4 regions of the Rahnella sp. RFA10(1/100) genome follow, and region 3 is predicted to be linked to each of the others. Evidence: predicted binding sites of a transcription regulator. Region 3 holds the regulator's gene; each other region holds the start of a gene.
The links. Region 3 encodes CRP, which controls carbon source genes, mostly activating them, when cyclic AMP is high. Its sites were predicted from a motif close to ATGTGANNNNNNTCACAT; they were not measured.
Positions count from the first base shown of each region.

Region 1 (4,217 bases), on a different contig from region 3:
CGGTTTTAAAGGATTCATCGTGTCAGTGGATCAGGCTTTCGACCAGTGGCGACGTTTGGCGACTTGCAGCTTTTCATATGCGCCAAGCAGCGCCTGATGGGCAGGTAATGCTTTCAGCTCAGGGTCGACAGCAAACAAACTGTGGAAACGGACTTCTCCACTGATAGCCGCTGAAGCATCCTCAACCGCTTTCTGACCATACATTTTCACGAAAGCGTTATAGTACTGAGCCGGCTCGCGTTCTGCTTCCAGAGAGAGTTGCAGCAGGGTTTGCAGGCAGCGGTAATAATTGTTGCGCTCATCGCTGTAAACAGAAGAGTTGAACTCATGCGACCATTCAGCCCACGTCAGCGCCTGATCCAAATCACCACCGGCCAGTGCCAACATAGATTTCAGCTCACCGACACGTAAGGTGTACCAGCCGTTGTCTTTGCCGCTGGCGATACCCAGCAGCTCACGAACACGGGTAAAATCATCCAGACCTTCATCATCAAGCTGTGTGATCATCTCAAGATAGGTTTCTTTTGGCAGATCACTGTCTGGTAACGCCAGCAGTTGATCACGCAGATGCGCACCCATGCTGTTATTTGCCAGCAGTAAATCTTCAGCAGGATAAATGTCAGACATGCCCGGAACGATAATACGGCAGGCATAAACATCCAGATGCTCGTAATCGGCGATATACACTTCAGCATCTTCTTTATCGAAGATAGCCATGAGGGTCGCAAATTCTTCTTCAGTGGTACCGCTGAAGCTCCAGTCAGCAAACGGATAGTCGGCGTCCTGCTTGAACATATCCCACGAAATCAGACCGCTTGAATCGATGAAATGGGTTTCAAGGTTGGCATGTTCGGCAACTTCTTCATCGTCGAAAGTCGGTGCGGTGAACACATCTAGATCTTTCAGGCTGCGGCCCTGCAGCAGCTCAGTCACCGTACGTTCCAGTGCTACGCCAAAATCAGGGTGTGCGCCAAAGGAGGCGAAACAGGTGCCGTTAGCCGGATTGAACAGAACCACACAAATGACCGGATAGTTGCCGCCCAGCGAGGCGTCATAAGAAAGGATAGGGAAACCTTCTTCTTCCAGTTTTGCGATGGCTTCAACCACACCAGGATAGCGCGCCAGAACCTCCGAAGGGATTTCAGGCAGACTAATTGATTCAGCAATAATATGGTTTTTCACATAACGCTCGAAGACTTCTGACAGCCCCTGTACCCGAGCTTCATTGGCAGTGTTGCCTGCTGACATGCCGTTGGAAACGTAGAGATTACCGATGATATTCATTGGAATATAAACAGTTTGCAGATCTGACTGACGGGTAAACGGCAGGGCACAAATACCACGGTCAGGATTGCCGGATTGCAGGTCGATCAGATCACTGGCCACCAGTTCTTTATCGGCATCATAAAATGCATGCAGGCGCTCATCCAGAATACCCACCGGCAGGCTGTCGTCTTCCGGAAGCGGGAACCACTTCTCGTTCGGATAATGAACGAAATCACCCTTAGCGATTTCTTTGCCCAGATAGAAATCCGCGAAGAAATAGTTAGTCGACAGACGCTCAAAGTATTCACCCAAAGCAGAAGCCAGTGCGGCTTTCTTGCTGGCACCTTTACCGTTGGTGAAACACAGCGGACAGTCGCGATCGCGAATGTGCACTGACCAGACGTGGGGAACCGGATTCAGCCACGAAGCTTCTTCGATATTAAAGCCAAGATCGGTGAGTTTTTGTTGGAAGCGGGAAATGGAGTCTTCCAGCGCCGCGTCTTTACCAGGAATAAAAGTTTGGGTCATTGAGTTCACTTTTGAGCGTGCTAAAAACGCGCAATGATACGGGGTTTTGCGCATGAGCTCCATGTATTCGTGTTAAGAATGTAATCGCGTTGTAACGCGCTTAGCTTATCGGCGAATCTGGTAACCACTGGCGGATCTCTGCTTCAGACAGCATGAAGATGTCGGACCGGGGAGGTCGGCAGGTATAATGGTTAGAGGACGCTTATGCTCACGATGCCTGTCATCGGTGTAGCCTGATTAAATCCTTCAAAGTCGGTGTAAAAGCTGCTTATTCAAGGTGCCAGAATATCACCTGGGTGAGGGCGCTGAGCACGGTGCGGGTGTGAACAGATAATCCTGTAAAATCAGCTTTCCAGGGAGGAATGAACCTTGTGACCAACTTCTCATCGCTGTTTATCAGTTCATGATCAATAACCGTTGCAGACTGCTTGTCCCGGATGATAAAACCGTTAAATTAATGATTACTATGTGGCTGTCTCAGAGAAGTGGTGAGGGGAAATGACTCAGGTTTATAATTTTAGTGCAGGCCCGGCAATGATCCCGGCTGAAGTGTTGCGTCGTGCAGAACAGGAACTTTGTAACTGGCACGGACTGGGTACCTCGGTGATGGAAATCAGTCACCGCAGCAAAGAATTTATCCAGGTGGCTGAAGAATCCGAAAAGGATATCCGTGACCTGCTGAATATTCCCTCGAACTATAAAGTGCTGTTCTGTCATGGTGGCGCACGTGCGCAATTTGCCGCAGTACCTATGAACCTTTTGGGCGATAAATCCTCCGCTGACTATATCGACGGTGGTTACTGGGCACACAGCGCAGTCAAAGAAGCGCAAAAATATTGCACGCCTAACGTGATTGACGTTAACGCCACGATCGATGGCAAACGTGGTATTTTGCCAATGAGCGAATGGAAACTGAGTGCAGATTCTGCCTACGTTCATTACTGTCCGAATGAAACCATTGATGGTATCGCTATCGATGAAATGCCTGATTTTGGTGACAAAATCGTGGTAGCCGATTATTCATCCTGCATCCTCTCCCGCCCGATTGATGTCAGCCGCTTTGGGGTAATTTATGCCGGTGCGCAGAAAAATATCGGTCCTGCGGGGCTGACCTTGGTTATCGTCCGCGAAGATCTGTTGGGTAAAGCGCGCACAGAATTGCCTTCTATCCTCGATTATACCGTTCTGGCTGAGAACGATTCTATGTTCAATACTCCGCCAACGTTCGCGTGGTATTTGTCAGGCATGGTGTTCAAATGGTTGAAAGAACAGGGTGGCCTGCGTGAGATGGAAAAACGCAACCGCGCAAAAGCCGAACTGTTGTATGGCGCCATTGACCATACCGGTTTCTATCGCAACCCTGTCGCCGATGCGAACCGTTCGTGGATGAACGTTCCTTTCCAGATGGCGGACGCCTCTCTGGATAAACTGTTCCTTGATCAGGCGCAGGAAGCGGGTCTGCATGCATTAAAAGGCCATCGTGTGGCTGGTGGTATGCGCGCATCTATTTATAATGCGATGCCTGTTGAAGGCGTAAAAGCACTGACCGACTTTATGGCTGAATTCGAAAAACGTCACGGTTAAGTGTGCTGGCTTCCGGGCCCGCAGAATGCTTGAGTAAGAAGCCTTAAAAATGACCCCGGCTCAATGTCCGGGGTCATTTTATGAAAAAAAGAATTGGAGAAAGCGTGGAATCCCTGACATTACAACCTGTTGCGCTGGTTAACGGCAGCATCAATTTACCGGGCTCAAAAAGTGTTTCTAATCGCGCACTTTTGCTGGCTGCTTTTGCACAGGGCACTACCCGCCTGACTAACCTGCTCGACAGCGACGATGTGCGCCATATGCTGACAGCACTGACTCAGTTGGGCGTCACGCATCATTTATCTGCGTCCAGGACAGAGTGTGAAATCGAAGGTCTGGGCACGGCTTTTTCCAATGCTAAAGGTCTGGAGCTGTTTCTGGGGAATGCCGGTACCGCTATGCGTCCGCTGGCTGCGGCGTTGTGCCTGGGTGAGCAGGATGTGGTGCTGACCGGTGAGCCGCGCATGAAAGAGCGTCCGATCGGGCATCTGGTCGATGCGCTTCGTCAGGGCGGTGCACAGATTGATTACCTTGAGCAGGAAAACTATCCGCCTCTTCGCCTGCGCGGTGGCTTTAGTGGTGGTGACGTCAGTGTCGACGGCAGCGTTTCAAGCCAGTTCCTGACGGCGCTGTTGATGACAGCCCCGCTGGCAGGTAACGACACTACTATTCAGATTAAAGGTGAACTGGTTTCCAAACCTTATATCGATATCACGCTGAACCTGATGAAAACCTTTGGTATTGACGTCGAAAATCACGGGTACCAGAAATTCAGCATCAAAGGCCGTCAGCAGTATGTGTCTCCGGGTTCCTATCTGGTCGAAGGCGATGCGTCTTCT
Region 1 covers NZ_SEWR01000002.1:447,430-451,646, forward strand. Annotated here, with positions in the region: gene ycaO (30S ribosomal protein S12 methylthiotransferase accessory factor YcaO) at 31-1,794, opposite strand; gene serC (3-phosphoserine/phosphohydroxythreonine transaminase) at 2,293-3,378, shown strand; gene aroA (3-phosphoshikimate 1-carboxyvinyltransferase) at 3,483-4,217, shown strand, end outside.
Region 1: the regulator CRP is predicted to act here: its motif matches at 2,164-2,181, upstream of serC (3-phosphoserine/phosphohydroxythreonine transaminase).

Region 2 (4,217 bases), on a different contig from region 3:
AGACGTCATCGATAATACGCAGTTCCGCTGCAGGCGTGATACCTAAGCCAAGGATACGGCGGAATGTGGCGGCACAACCGACCACCACCGCTTTCGTGCCGGAAAGCTCACCTTCAGCCAACGCTTTAATGATAATTTCAGGGCCGATACCGGCAGGGTCACCCATCGTTACTGCGATAATTTTAGTCACTCAACTTCTCCTCAATAAAGCGTAAAACTTCAAGTAGCGTACTTTCGGTACCGAACCCTCCGGCCTTGGTCATGACCGGCAGCCGGTGAATCTGACTGCCTTGCAGATATCCCCAGGGAACGCAGCCTGCAATTTGTCCTTTAATTTCAAAACCTTTTGCCCCGAGCGCACGAACCACCGCCAGCGCGATATCACCGCCGGTAAGGTAAATGCCGCCCGGATGCGTCTGCTGTAGGACATGCCGGATCAGTTGCCCGAGAAAGGCGGCAATCCGCTCGCCCATCTGCGAGCGGCTGATGTCATATTGCTGGCAAAATTGCGCAATCCGGTGCCGCTGTTCTGCGCCCTGCGACGTGCGGATCACACAGTGTTTGCCCTGCGCCAGCGCTTGAGAAATCTGCGCGACCAGCGTTTGCTGTATATCGATAAATTCATCTGAAAACAAAGGCATAACATCGATATCCAGCAGCGAAATCGCCCTGTGCTGCATTACGCAGGCCACCTGTTGCAAGGCGATTTCACTCATCGAACCGACCACTGCCAGCAACGGCAATTTCTTACCGGATATCACCGGAGGATGTTCATTGTCATGCAACGCGGCATCGGTCAGCGCATGGATAAGACCCGAAGCCCCCACCATCAGCGGTCTGAATGGCAGGCTTTCAGCGGCCTGAACAATCAGCTTCAGATCTTCTGGCGTCTCGCTGTCCGCTATCAGAATGCGGACGCCGGACGCCACAAGAGCAAATATCACTTTGTGCAAATCACCGCTTCGTAACGCTTCAAGGCTGACGTGGTGCTGTTTCAGCGACGTCTGTTCAGCCAGTCGCTCTGCTATGCTGGCGGTATGCACCGGCGTTTTCGGATCGCTCGCAAATTCGGTTTCAGTCAGCAATTGGCCGTTGACGTAACATTTACCATCCGCCACCACACGACCAAGTGCAGGCACAGCGGGAGCGACAATCGCCAGCGGGCAATTGAGCGCCGTCAGCGCCGCTTCGGTTTCTGCCCCTAAATTGCCGCGCAGAGTGGAATCAATTTTTTTAAACACCCAATGCTGACCAGAGATGGCTGTCATTCCCGCCTGCACAGCCAGAGTCACTTTCTGTGCCGCCTGTGCCGCGCTCAGCGCCCGGCTGTCACTGCTGTAAATCACCGCGCTTGCGCTGCTGCCCCTCTGCACTTCAGTCTGAATATCAAACTGCACATGCGCGGTCAGCCCCTGGCGGACAAGCGCCACGCCGGTGTCATTCGCGCCGGTAAAATCGTCAGCGATAACCAGAAGCGCGGCAGGCGTGCGATACGCCGGGATTGTCAGTGTTTCAGCCATCATGGCTCCGTAAAGGATCGGGTTGGGTTAATCTTACTGGATGTGATTATATTCAATCATGATTGATTATATGTGAGCAACATCAAATTATTCAACTTCAATTTCGCCTATAAATTGCCCTGACGATGTGAGGTATATCGACCTTTGGTGATTGAACTCACTCTTACAAAAGACTCAGACGGCAGGAATCAGGCATGAATATAGACAGTACGATCATCAGCGGTTATCAGTCATTACAGGACATTGGCTACCTTCTGACCGGAAAACGACAGGTGCTGCTGGTCAGCGATAAGAACATTATCGGCCTGCCGCCGGTGCAATCGCTGATAGCACAGATGCAGAAAGCAGGCTGTCAGGTGACGGTAATTGATAACGTACCGCCGGAGCCAAGCCAGCATGACGTGACGGCGATCCTAAGCGCGCTGAAAAAGCCTGTCGTAGATCTGGTGATTGGCGCAGGCGGCGGCAGCGTGCTGGATGTGGCAAAACTGCTTTCCCTGCTTTGTGCGGGCGATGAAAACGTCACGCTGGAAAGCCTGCTGGCCGGTGAAAAGCCGCAGCGCCGCACCCCGTCTTTGCTGATCCCGACCACTGCCGGCACCGGGTCAGAATCCACGCCAAACGCGATTCTGGCTATCCCGGAAAAGGAAACCAAAGTCGGCATTATTACGCCAGTGATGCTGCCTGATTATGTGGCGCTGGTGCCGGAACTGACCACCAGTATGCCTGCGCACATCGCGGCCTCCACCGGCATTGATGCGCTGTGCCATCTGTTCGAATGCTTTACGTCAGTGATCGCCAGTCCGGTCAGTGACAACTTTGCCCTGGTCGGCATGAAGAAACTGTTCGCCAGTATCGAAACGGCCGTCGCTGAGCCGGGAAATCTGGCAGCACGGCTGGATATGCTGTGGGCGTCTTATTACGGCGGCGCGTCGATTGCCCATGCCGGTACGCATATGGTGCATGCGATGTCCTATCCGCTCGGCGGGAAATATCACATTCCTCATGGGATTGCGAATGCCATTCTGCTGGCACCGTGCATGGCGTTTGTACGACCGTCGGCGGTCAGTAAATTCGCCCGCGCCTGGGATTTAATTCCGGACGCTGACCGGAAATTAAGTGAGGAAGAAAAATCCTATGCGCTGGTGGAATATTTTGACGCACTGGTACATCGCCTGGATTTACCGGTCAAATTAAGCCAGCTGAATATCACACCTGACGACATTCCCTATTTGTCGCAGGGGGCAATAGAGGTACAACGTTTGATTAAAAATGTGCCCATGCCGGTTGAGAAAAACCAAATAGAAGAAATTTACCGCAGCATCAGATAACCCCTTATTTCGTATCCGATGACAACGACGTGAAGAGAATAAGATGAATAACATTACCGGAGTTTATACCGCGATTGTGACGCCCTTTTCCGCTGACGGAAAACTCGATAGCGACGCATTGCGCCAGCAGGTAAAACGCCAGAAACAGGCAGGTAATAATATTTTCTGCAACGGCACCAACGGGGAATTTTTTATGCTCAGCGAGCAGGAAAAAATTCAGGTAACAGAAATCTGTCTTGAAGCCGCAGGGGATGACACGGGCGTGATGTCGCATGTCGGCGAGATTTCTACCCGTGACACACTCAGGCTGGGCAAACAGATTGAAAAACTCGGCGTGCGCGCCGTGTCAGTGATTACACCGTGGTTTGCGGCATTGCGTCCGCAGGAACTGATCGCGCATTTTCGCGCGGTGGCCGATGCGCTGACCGTGCCGGTGTATCTCTACAATATTCCCGCCCGCACCGGCAATACGCTGACGCCAGAGGTCGTGCGTGTGCTGGCCGACCATCCGAACATCAAAGGCATTAAAGACAGCGCCGGTTCGTGGGAAAGCCTGCACGGCTTCCATGAGGTCAGTCGTCAGTTTGCGGATTTTGATGTGCTGACCGGGCCGGACTCACTGATTTACAAAGGTTTCACCGAAGGCAGTGCCGGATGTATTTCCGGTATCGCCAATATTATTCCTGCTCAGGTGAATGCCGTTTACCGCCATTGGCAGGAAAACAATGCGCCAGCGGCCGAAATCGTTCAGGCCGATATCAATCAGATCCGAACCGATCTTTACAGCATCGCATTTTCCCCGGCTGTGGTTAAAAAAGCCGTGAATCTGCTCGGTTTTAACGTGGGTGAAAGCCGGTATCCGGTCGAATTCACGCAGGACGATACACAAAAGATCCTGACCGTTATTAAGACCTTTAATTTGCGCGATTAAACGCGCCTTACACCTTCTGAATCCACCGACACCTGCGCATGAAAATCCGCAGGCAGGGTCCCCTACGCGCTGTGTGAGGAAAAAATGAAAGAATTTAGCTCATCAGATACGTTAATTATCATCGGTATAGTTCTGGCCTACATCGTGTTTACCACCTGGCTGACCTACCGGTTACGCAGTAAAACCAACGGCGATTTCATGGAAGGCTCGCGTGCAATGCCGGCCTTTATCGTCGGCGTGTTGCTGATGTCGGAATACATCGGCGCAAAATCCACCATCGGTACCGCACAGGCGGCGTTTGAAGGCGGTTTCGCCGCGTCCTGGTCGATCCTGGGTGCGGCCATCGGCTTCCCGATATTCGGTTTACTGCTGGTAAAACGCATTTATAACACCGGAAAAATCACCATTTCCGGGGCGATTGCCGAGAAGTACGGC
Region 2 covers NZ_SEWR01000003.1:443,424-447,640, forward strand. Annotated here, with positions in the region: gene ETV65_RS12550 (D-threonate 4-phosphate dehydrogenase) at 1-190, opposite strand, end outside; gene ETV65_RS12555 (four-carbon acid sugar kinase family protein) at 183-1,523, opposite strand; gene ETV65_RS12560 (iron-containing alcohol dehydrogenase) at 1,715-2,851, shown strand; gene ETV65_RS12565 (dihydrodipicolinate synthase family protein) at 2,895-3,782, shown strand; gene ETV65_RS12570 (sodium:solute symporter family protein) at 3,867-4,217, shown strand, end outside.
Region 2: the regulator CRP is predicted to act here: its motif matches at 1,591-1,608, upstream of ETV65_RS12560 (iron-containing alcohol dehydrogenase).

Region 3 (4,217 bases):
GATAATGCGAGTTAAAGCCGGGCTCCTGCATCGCCTGGTTTAAAGAAGTGAACAGCTTATTGTGCGCCTGATTGACCCGCATACGGGTATACGCCAGTTTTGCGGTGTCGGGGTTTTCCTCAAGCAGCAGACGGATAGCGTCCTGATACGTTTCCAGCGCCTGATGCGCGTTCTGGCGCAGCAAACCGCTTTGCCATTGCGGCCATAGCCAGAGGGTGCCACCGAAGGCCAGCGCACAGCCGAGCAGCGTATCGACCAGTCTTGGTATCAGAAAATGCACACCGTTCATCGCCAGTAGTTGCAGGGTATACACTGCCGTCACCGTCATGCCGACCATCGCCAGCCCGTAATTTTTGCGTAAAACCGTATAGGACAACAAGGTGATCAGCAGCATGCACAGCAGCGTGGTGCTTTCCGGTAGCGCCAGTTTTAACAATCCTGAAGCAATCAGCAAACCGGCCAGCGTACCGAGCGCACGGTGCTGGATCCTGACCCGCGTGGCGTTATAGCCGTTCTGGCTGACCAGCATGATAGTCAGCAAAATCCAGTACGGTTTGGGCAAATTGAAGAACAGCCCCAGGCTGCTGCCAATCGCTAAAATAATGCCCAGACGCGCGGCATTACGCAGGGCCACGGATTTGAAAGAAAGATAGCTTTTTAGCGCAGTCCAGAAGGGCAGACGTGGCTGGGTGCTCATCAGATCGCGCCGGTATAACGGGCGCTGGGTCCGCAGCAGGCGCGCAATGCGGCTGAAATGGTAATAACAAAACTGGCCAACCGGATTGTCCGGGTTACGCGCGGCGATTTTCTCCAGCGCAGCCAGCTCATTGGCCATGGTAAAGCGCTCAGATAAACGGTGATAAAGAATATCGCCGGCAATCACCCGAAGACGGGTGGAAATCACCTGCGCATTGCGGCGGATTACCGCTTCTGCATGGCTTTCCTCAACCAGTTTCTGTACTTCCTCCGGCTGATGCAGGCTGACGGTAATGTGCTCCTGCAAATCGAGAGCAACCTGAAAAAGCTGAAACAGTCGCTTATGGTGATGATGATGTCCGTGTTGTGGCAGCATGTGTAATTGCTGATAAAGCAGGGCAATCAGATCGATAACCTGCTGCTGACGGGTAAGTAATGGCGGCAACGCCGTCTCGGGATCGGTATGTTGCGTCAGCAGACTGTACTTGGCCTCGAAATAATCCGCGAGTTGCAGATAAAGCTGGCTGAGCGTTTCGCGCATAGGCTGTTCTTGCGAAATACGAAACCACACCCAGTTAAACACCCCGTACCAGGCTGTGCCTGCTGCGAACAGCACCGGTGCCTGCCACATCGGGCGCACACCGACCATACTCAGCGTGAAAATAGTGGCTACCAGCGCGCCGGGTAACAGGCGCGCATGTAACGGGCTGATTTCACCGGTAACGCCGAGCAATAACGCCAGCGATAGCATGATCAGCGGCAGCGGAACGTACCAGTTTTCCAGCATCAGTTGCAGCAGAATGCTGCTCACGGCAAACAGTGAACCGCCGACGATCAGACGTTTGAAAAAGCGTTTGTGCGGGGTATCCAGACCGGCGATGTTACAGCAGGCCGGGCAGAGGGAAAACAGCAGACCCATTTGCAAGTTGCCAAACAGCCAGCAAATGCCAACAGGCAGGCACAACACCAGCGTCTGGCGCAGCGCGTAATTCACTTCAGGATGGTAAAACAGTTTTCGCCATAACGTCATGGGTAAAGCTTAGCCCATAAAAAAGGCGCGACAGTATTCTGCCGCGCCAATTTTCGAGGGATTAACGTGTGCCGTAAACGACAATCGTTTTCCCGTGTGCGGAGATCAGGCTCTGATCTTCCAGCATTTTGAGGATTCGTCCGACTGTTTCACGTGAACAACCGACGATTTGGCCAATTTCCTGACGGGTAATCTTGATTTGCATCCCGTCCGGATGGGTCATTGCATCAGGCTGTTTAGCCAGGTTGAGCAACGTTTGAGCGATACGACCGGTTACGTCGAGGAAGGCAAGGTTGCCGACTTTCTCTGACGTCACTTGCAGACGGTTGGCCATCTGCGCGGAGAGACGCATCAGAATATCCGGGTTAACCTGAATCAGCTGGCGGAACTTTTTATACGAAATTTCAGCCACTTCACAGGCAGTTTTAGCACGTACCCAGGCACTACGTTCCTGACCTTCTTCGAAGAGTCCCAGCTCACCGATGAAGTCACCTTGGTTAAGGTAGGACAGTATCATTTCCTTGCCTTCTTCATCTTTAATCAGGACAGCAACTGACCCTTTCACGATGTAGTAAAGCGTTTCGGCTTTTTCACCCTGGTGAATCAGCGTACTTTTAGAAGGATACTTATGTATATGACAGTGAGACAGGAACCATTCAAGAGTCGGGTCTGTTTGTGGCTTGCCGAGAACCATTAGCTATTATCCTCTGTTGTTATCGCTGCCCAAAATCACAGGGCTCAGAGTTCCCTGTATGGCACTTCAAATCCAAAGCGCCCTTTCAGCATATAACTCCCCAGAAATGCTGCAAGCGGATGTCGGAGTGCAACAGCCTGTTTATTGCTGTTAACACCGTGGGTTCTGTTCTTAAACCGCAAAAACCGTCACCGCAATTTACTGGAAAGTATGTTTCGGCTTTGTTTGTAGCACAGGTTTGAGATGCTGTCTTCTGTTGTCTCGCTTCAGCATGATGGCGATCGGGTTACGTTGCCAGATTTTGGTCTAAAGGGTACTCTGAGAGCAGATTTCTAAAAGTTTATTCACCGGGAGAATAGTTCATGCACGCACGTGTCAAATGGGTTGAAGGGCTGACCTTTTTAGGTGAGTCAGCGTCGGGTCATCAGATTTCAATGGATGGTAACGCGGGCGATAAAGCCCCAAGCCCGATGGAAATGTTACTGATGTCCGCAGGCGGCTGCAGTGCAATTGACGTGGTATCTATTTTACAGAAAGGCCGTAATGACGTGCGTGATTGTGAAGTGAAGCTGACTTCACAACGCCGCGAAGAAGCGCCGCGTCTGTTCACGCATATCAATCTGCATTTTATCGTCACCGGTAAGGATCTGACCGATAAGATTGTTGAACGTGCGGTCAGCCTTTCTGCCGAAAAATACTGTTCAGTGTCTCTGATGTTGGGTAAAGCGGCCACCATCACCCACAGCTTTGAAGTGATTGCAGCGGAATAAAGTTTACTCGATTTTCTTACCTTCCATCAGGCGCTGCACCAGTGGCGCCATGATCAGCTCCATCGCCAGCCCCATTTTCCCACCTGGTACCACCAGCGTTTTGATGTGCGAGATAAATGACCCCTGCAACATTGCCAGCAGATAGGGGAAATCGATGTCGTCCAGTCCCTGGAAATGGATCACCACAAAGCTTTCATCCAGTGACGGAATGGCTTTTGCTGCGAACGGGTTTGAGGTGTCGATAGTCGGCACACGCTGGAAGTTGATGTGGGTGCGGGAAAACTGCGGCGTAATGTAGCTGATATAATCATCCATCGAACGCACGACGGAATCCATCACTGCTTCACGTGAATGGCCACGCTCCCCGGTATCGCGCACCAGTTTCTGGATCCACTCCAGGTTAACGATAGGCACAACGCCGACCAGCAAATCGACCTGGGCGGCGACATCAATTTTGTCTGTCACTACACCGCCGTGCAGGCCTTCATAGAATAAGATATCCGTTGGTTCCGGCAACGCCTGCCATGGCGTAAACGTGCCCGGCACCTGATTATAGGGAACCGCTTCGTCATAAGTATGCAAATACTTACGTGAACGGCCGGTGCCGGTTTTGCCATATTCGATAAAGCTTTTTTCCAGCAAACCAAAGTCATTGGCTTCCGGCCCGAAATAACTGATGTGGCGCCCGAGATCGCGTGCCTTACGGATCGCCGCATCCATTTCAGGACGGGTGAAATGGTGAAAACTGTCGCCTTCCAGCTCCGCAGCGCGTAAGCCAAGCTGTTGAAATATTTTACGAAACGCCACGCTGGTGGTCGTGGTGCCTGCACCGCTCGAACCGGTAACGGCAATAACAGGATGTTTGGCTGACATAAATGCTTTTCTCCAGAAAGGGGATACAGGCTGGCGTGACGCGGTCTTTTCTGTGGTTGAAAATGTAGTGCCGTGCTGCGCATAATTAAGCCTATTGTTACCATATTTATTCGCGAAGTGACAGGTTGTCACAACCTGCTTTCGAGCGGCTCTA
Region 3 covers NZ_SEWR01000005.1:14,595-18,811, reverse strand. Annotated here, with positions in the region: gene ETV65_RS15760 (YccS/YhfK family putative transporter) at 1-1,726, opposite strand, end outside; gene crp (cAMP-activated global transcriptional regulator CRP) at 1,788-2,420, opposite strand; gene ETV65_RS15750 (OsmC family protein) at 2,783-3,190, shown strand; gene ETV65_RS15745 (phosphoribulokinase) at 3,194-4,063, opposite strand; gene ETV65_RS15740 (YheU family protein) at 4,215-4,217, opposite strand, start outside.

Region 4 (4,217 bases), on a different contig from region 3:
GACTGGCAGCGTAACCGAGATAGAATTCGTTTGAGCCGACGGTGTAGCTTTCAGAACCGATGCCAAACAGTTTGCTTTCGACGGCATCGATGTGTTCGGTGATATCAAACTTCTCAGAAATCACTTCATCAAGTGCGCTCATCAGGCGCTGGCGCGGTGCCAGACGGTCTACGGTGATGTCTTTCATGCCATCCGGCACCCAGATATTCATCACTGACGGTGTGCCCAGTGCACGGCCAAACGAGGCGGAAATGCGGCGGCTGGCCTGGCAATGTTCAATCCAGAACTGACGAATTTCCGGGTTCGCGTGTGACAACGTGAAGCCGTCTGCGCTCATCGGGTGTGAGAAACAAGACGGGTTGAAGTCCAGACCCAGTTTGTTTTTCTTCGCCCAGTCAACCCAGCCGGTGAAGTGCTTCGGCTCGATTTCATTACGGGCTACGGGTTGATCGGACTCCAGATAAATCGCATGCAGATTCAGACGGTTAGGGCCGGGTATCATGGAAACTGCCAGTTCCAGATCAGCGCGGAGTTGCTGAGCGTTACGCGCTTTGCCGGGATAATTACCGGTCGCCTGAATGCCGCCGGTCAGGCTGCCTTCAGGGTTTTCGAAGCCAGCGACATCATCCCCCTGCCAGCAATGGATAGAAACGGGCAGGGTATCAAGTTGTCTGATTGCAGCTTCGGCATCAATACCCAGCTGTGCAAAGCGTTCTTTGGCAAGTGTCCATGCTTGATCGATAGATGAAGTCATACTGCGAGTTCCTCATTGGCGTGACAGAGCGCCTGAAAGCGGCGCCAGTGAATAGCGAAATCCGCGTGAATACGGGGAAGGTAATGGTGTTGCTCAAAATTCGTGGCAACAATGCGACGAAATTCAGCGGTATCGTTGACGGCGTTCAGCGCCATCAGCTGGCAACCGATATTGCCCAGCGTTGAGGCCTCGACCGGGCCTGCGCTGACGCGTACCTGACAGACATCAGCACAAAGCTGGTTCAGGAACTGGTTCTGGCTGCCGCCGCCAACGATATGGATATCTTCCAGCGGTGCCCCTTGTAACTGAGCAAGTTGCAATGCAATTTTGCGGTACAGCATGGCAAGGCTGTCGAAAATACAGCGAGCCAGTTCAGCCGGGGACTCCGGTACCGGATCACCCGTTTGACGGCAGGCATCACGAATGGCAGCGACCATGGAGGGAGGATTGATAAAGCGATCTTCATTCGGGTTAATCAGATAAGTGAACGGCGTGACGTTTTTAGCCAGCGTGATGAGTGACGGTAAATCCTGGATGTTCAGTTCGCGGCAAACCCGCTGAAACAACCATAATCCCATGATATTTCTTAATACACGATAGCTGCCATCAATGCCGCCTTCGTTAGTGATATTGTCGTGAAGTGCCTCAGCATGGTTAAAGGCTTGCGGGCTTTCAATGCCCATCAGCGACCAGGTGCCGGAACTGAGGTAGGCGCTGTGTGAACGGGTCAGCGGGGCGGCAACCACCGCGCTGGCAGTATCGTGCGTCGCGACGCTGAATACCGGCACGCTGCGGCCGCGGGGGCTTTTCCACACTCCCCGGGAATGACCCGGCTGGGTGGGTTTTTGTAACCAGCGGCGTGGTACACCCGCCAGTTTCAGCAAGTCTTCGTCCCAGTCACCGGTGGCGAGATTGAGCATTTGCGTGGTGCTGGCGTTGGTGTATTCCCAGTTCAGTTTGCCGGTGAGGCGGTAAAAGAAATAATCCGGGATCATCAGCATGTGAGCCGCTTTATTGACGATGTCAGGCTGCTGTTCGCTCAATGCACGCAGTTGGTAAAGTGTATTAAACGGCATGAACTGGATGCCGGTTTTCTGGTACAAATTTTCACGGCCAAATTGCTGTTCCACCCGCGCCATCACGCCTTCCGTGCGGTTGTCACGATAAGCAACCGGCAAACCGACCCGCTGCCCCTGAGCATCAAGCAGGACGTAATCCACCCCCCAGGTATCAATCCCGATACCGTCAAGCTGAACACCGGACGCATCAAGGCGATTCAGCCCTTCAAGAATGTGTTTTTCCAGCGCATCAAGGTCCCAGGTATCGTGACCATCAACGCGGATCAGGTTATTAGGAAACCGGTGGATTTCTTTCAATGTCAGCGTTGCTGCCGGATCGGGATCCTGACGGGTAAATGTCGCCAGCATCACCCGGCCGCTGGAAGCGCCGAGGTCAATAGCGGCAAGATGGTGAGTTGTCATAGCGGCCATTCCTTATCGAAGATATGGCCAGTGTAGGAGGAGCGCCTGAAAGGCACCTTCCGGTGATTGCCACCGGTTTTGGCAGGATGGCAGCATTAAAAAGGTAGATGCGAGGCAGATCACATAATGCTCCAAAGCTGGCTGAAACAGGGCTATCCGCAGCTGAGTAATGCGGCATAAGCGATTGTGATCTTTGCCGCAGATCTGCATCAGGGCAGAGGGAATCTTTGAAATATGACCGTTTATGATGCTTTTACTGCCGTGGTTTGAAGGCAGGAAAGCAGGCCGCAGGGTAGGGTTGTTCCCCGAAGCACAGTGATTTTGAACCGGAGGTGATACATGACGTTACTGAGAGGTGATGATTATTTTGCGGCGCCTGAGCTGACCGTGACGGTTGAGCGCCGGCTCCCACAAGATGTATTCCCGGAGCACTACCATGATTTCCATGAAATTATGCTGGTGGAAAGCGGATCAGGTGTGCATATCTTTAACGACAACCCTTATACACTGACGGCCGGTGCGGTCTGTTTCGTGCGAGCCAGTGATCATCATCTGTTTGAAAATGTTGATAACTTACGTCTGACCAATGTGTTGTTCCGCTCACCAAAGGCGTTCCGTTTCATTCAGGACGTCAGCCACTTCCTTCCTCAGGAACATCACTATCAGTCGCAGATCCACTGGCAGCTCAGCCCGTGTGTACTTTCACAGGTGCTGAACTGCATTACACAACTTGAAGCACTGCCGGACAGCGTTGAAATGGAACATATCGCGACCCGTGAAAGTCTGTTTTTACAATTGCTGATCCTGCTTTATCAGGATTGTTTCCAGCCACAATTGCGAGATACCTCGGAAAACAGGGTCAATCAACTTTTGCAATGGCTCCAGTCGCATTACAGTGAGGAAGTCAACTGGACCGAAGCTGCAGAACGCTTCTCACTGGCGCTGCGAACATTACATCGTCAGATGAAGCATTACACTGGCATGACGCCGCAGCGGTATCTTAACCGGCTGAGGTTGCTGGAAGCGCGCCGTCGTTTACATCATAGCGATCAAAGCATTACCGATATCGCTTATGCCTGCGGGTTCAGTGACAGTAACCACTTCTCGACACAGTTTCGTCGGGAATTTTCGGTGTCGCCAAAACTCATGCGTGATCAGTTGCGTTAAACGGCACCTCTCGCAGTTTCCGGTATGTTTACCTGAGTACTGCCTCGTTTATTTTGTCGTCAAACGGGTGAGAGATTGCAAATATGTCGTTGAAATTGAATAAAAATGATTTCTTTCTGACCGACATGAATTCGGTGGTGGTGGCTGAACGCCATCCCCAGGCCGACTTTCCGAGTCATGACCATGATTTTGATGAACTGGTTATTGTCTGGCGCGGTAATGGTCTGCATGTCTGGAACGATATCCCTTATCCCATCACCTGCGGTGACCTGTTTTATATTAATTCACGGGACCGGCATAGCTATGAGTCAGTCAACGAACTGGCACTGGATAATGTGCTGTTTTGCCGTGAGCGTTTCGGGCTGGCGGCCGACTGGTCGCAATTATTGCCGGGCGAGAATGTCAGCCAGGAACAACGTTACTGGCGGCTGAGTACGCTTGGCATGTCAGTTTTGCGTGATAAAGTGGATGAGCTTGCTAAAGAGTGTATGAAATCGGAGCCGCTTTCGGTGCAACTGAGCGAAGCCCTGCTGATGCAGCTGGCACTCTTGTTATTACGCTTTCGCCAGCGGCCGGACAGTGGCGCGTTACCGGATGCGCATCAGCTGGATTTATTGCTGATGGCCCTGCGGGCAAATATCGCCGCTCCCTTCCACCTTGAAACGTTTTGCCTGCAACATCAGCTTAATCCGCGTGCTTTACGTTCGCTGTTCAAGCAGCACACCGGCATGAGTGTGACCCATTATTTACGTCAGCTGAGGCTTTGCCGGGCGATGAGTTTGCTGCGTTATGGCAACATGACAATCAGTGATGTG
Region 4 covers NZ_SEWR01000003.1:615,724-619,940, reverse strand. Annotated here, with positions in the region: gene ETV65_RS13325 (L-rhamnose isomerase) at 1-754, opposite strand, end outside; gene rhaB (rhamnulokinase) at 751-2,235, opposite strand; gene rhaS (HTH-type transcriptional activator RhaS) at 2,575-3,402, shown strand; gene rhaR (HTH-type transcriptional activator RhaR) at 3,486-4,217, shown strand, end outside.
Region 4: the regulator CRP is predicted to act here: its motif matches at 2,343-2,360, upstream of rhaB (rhamnulokinase).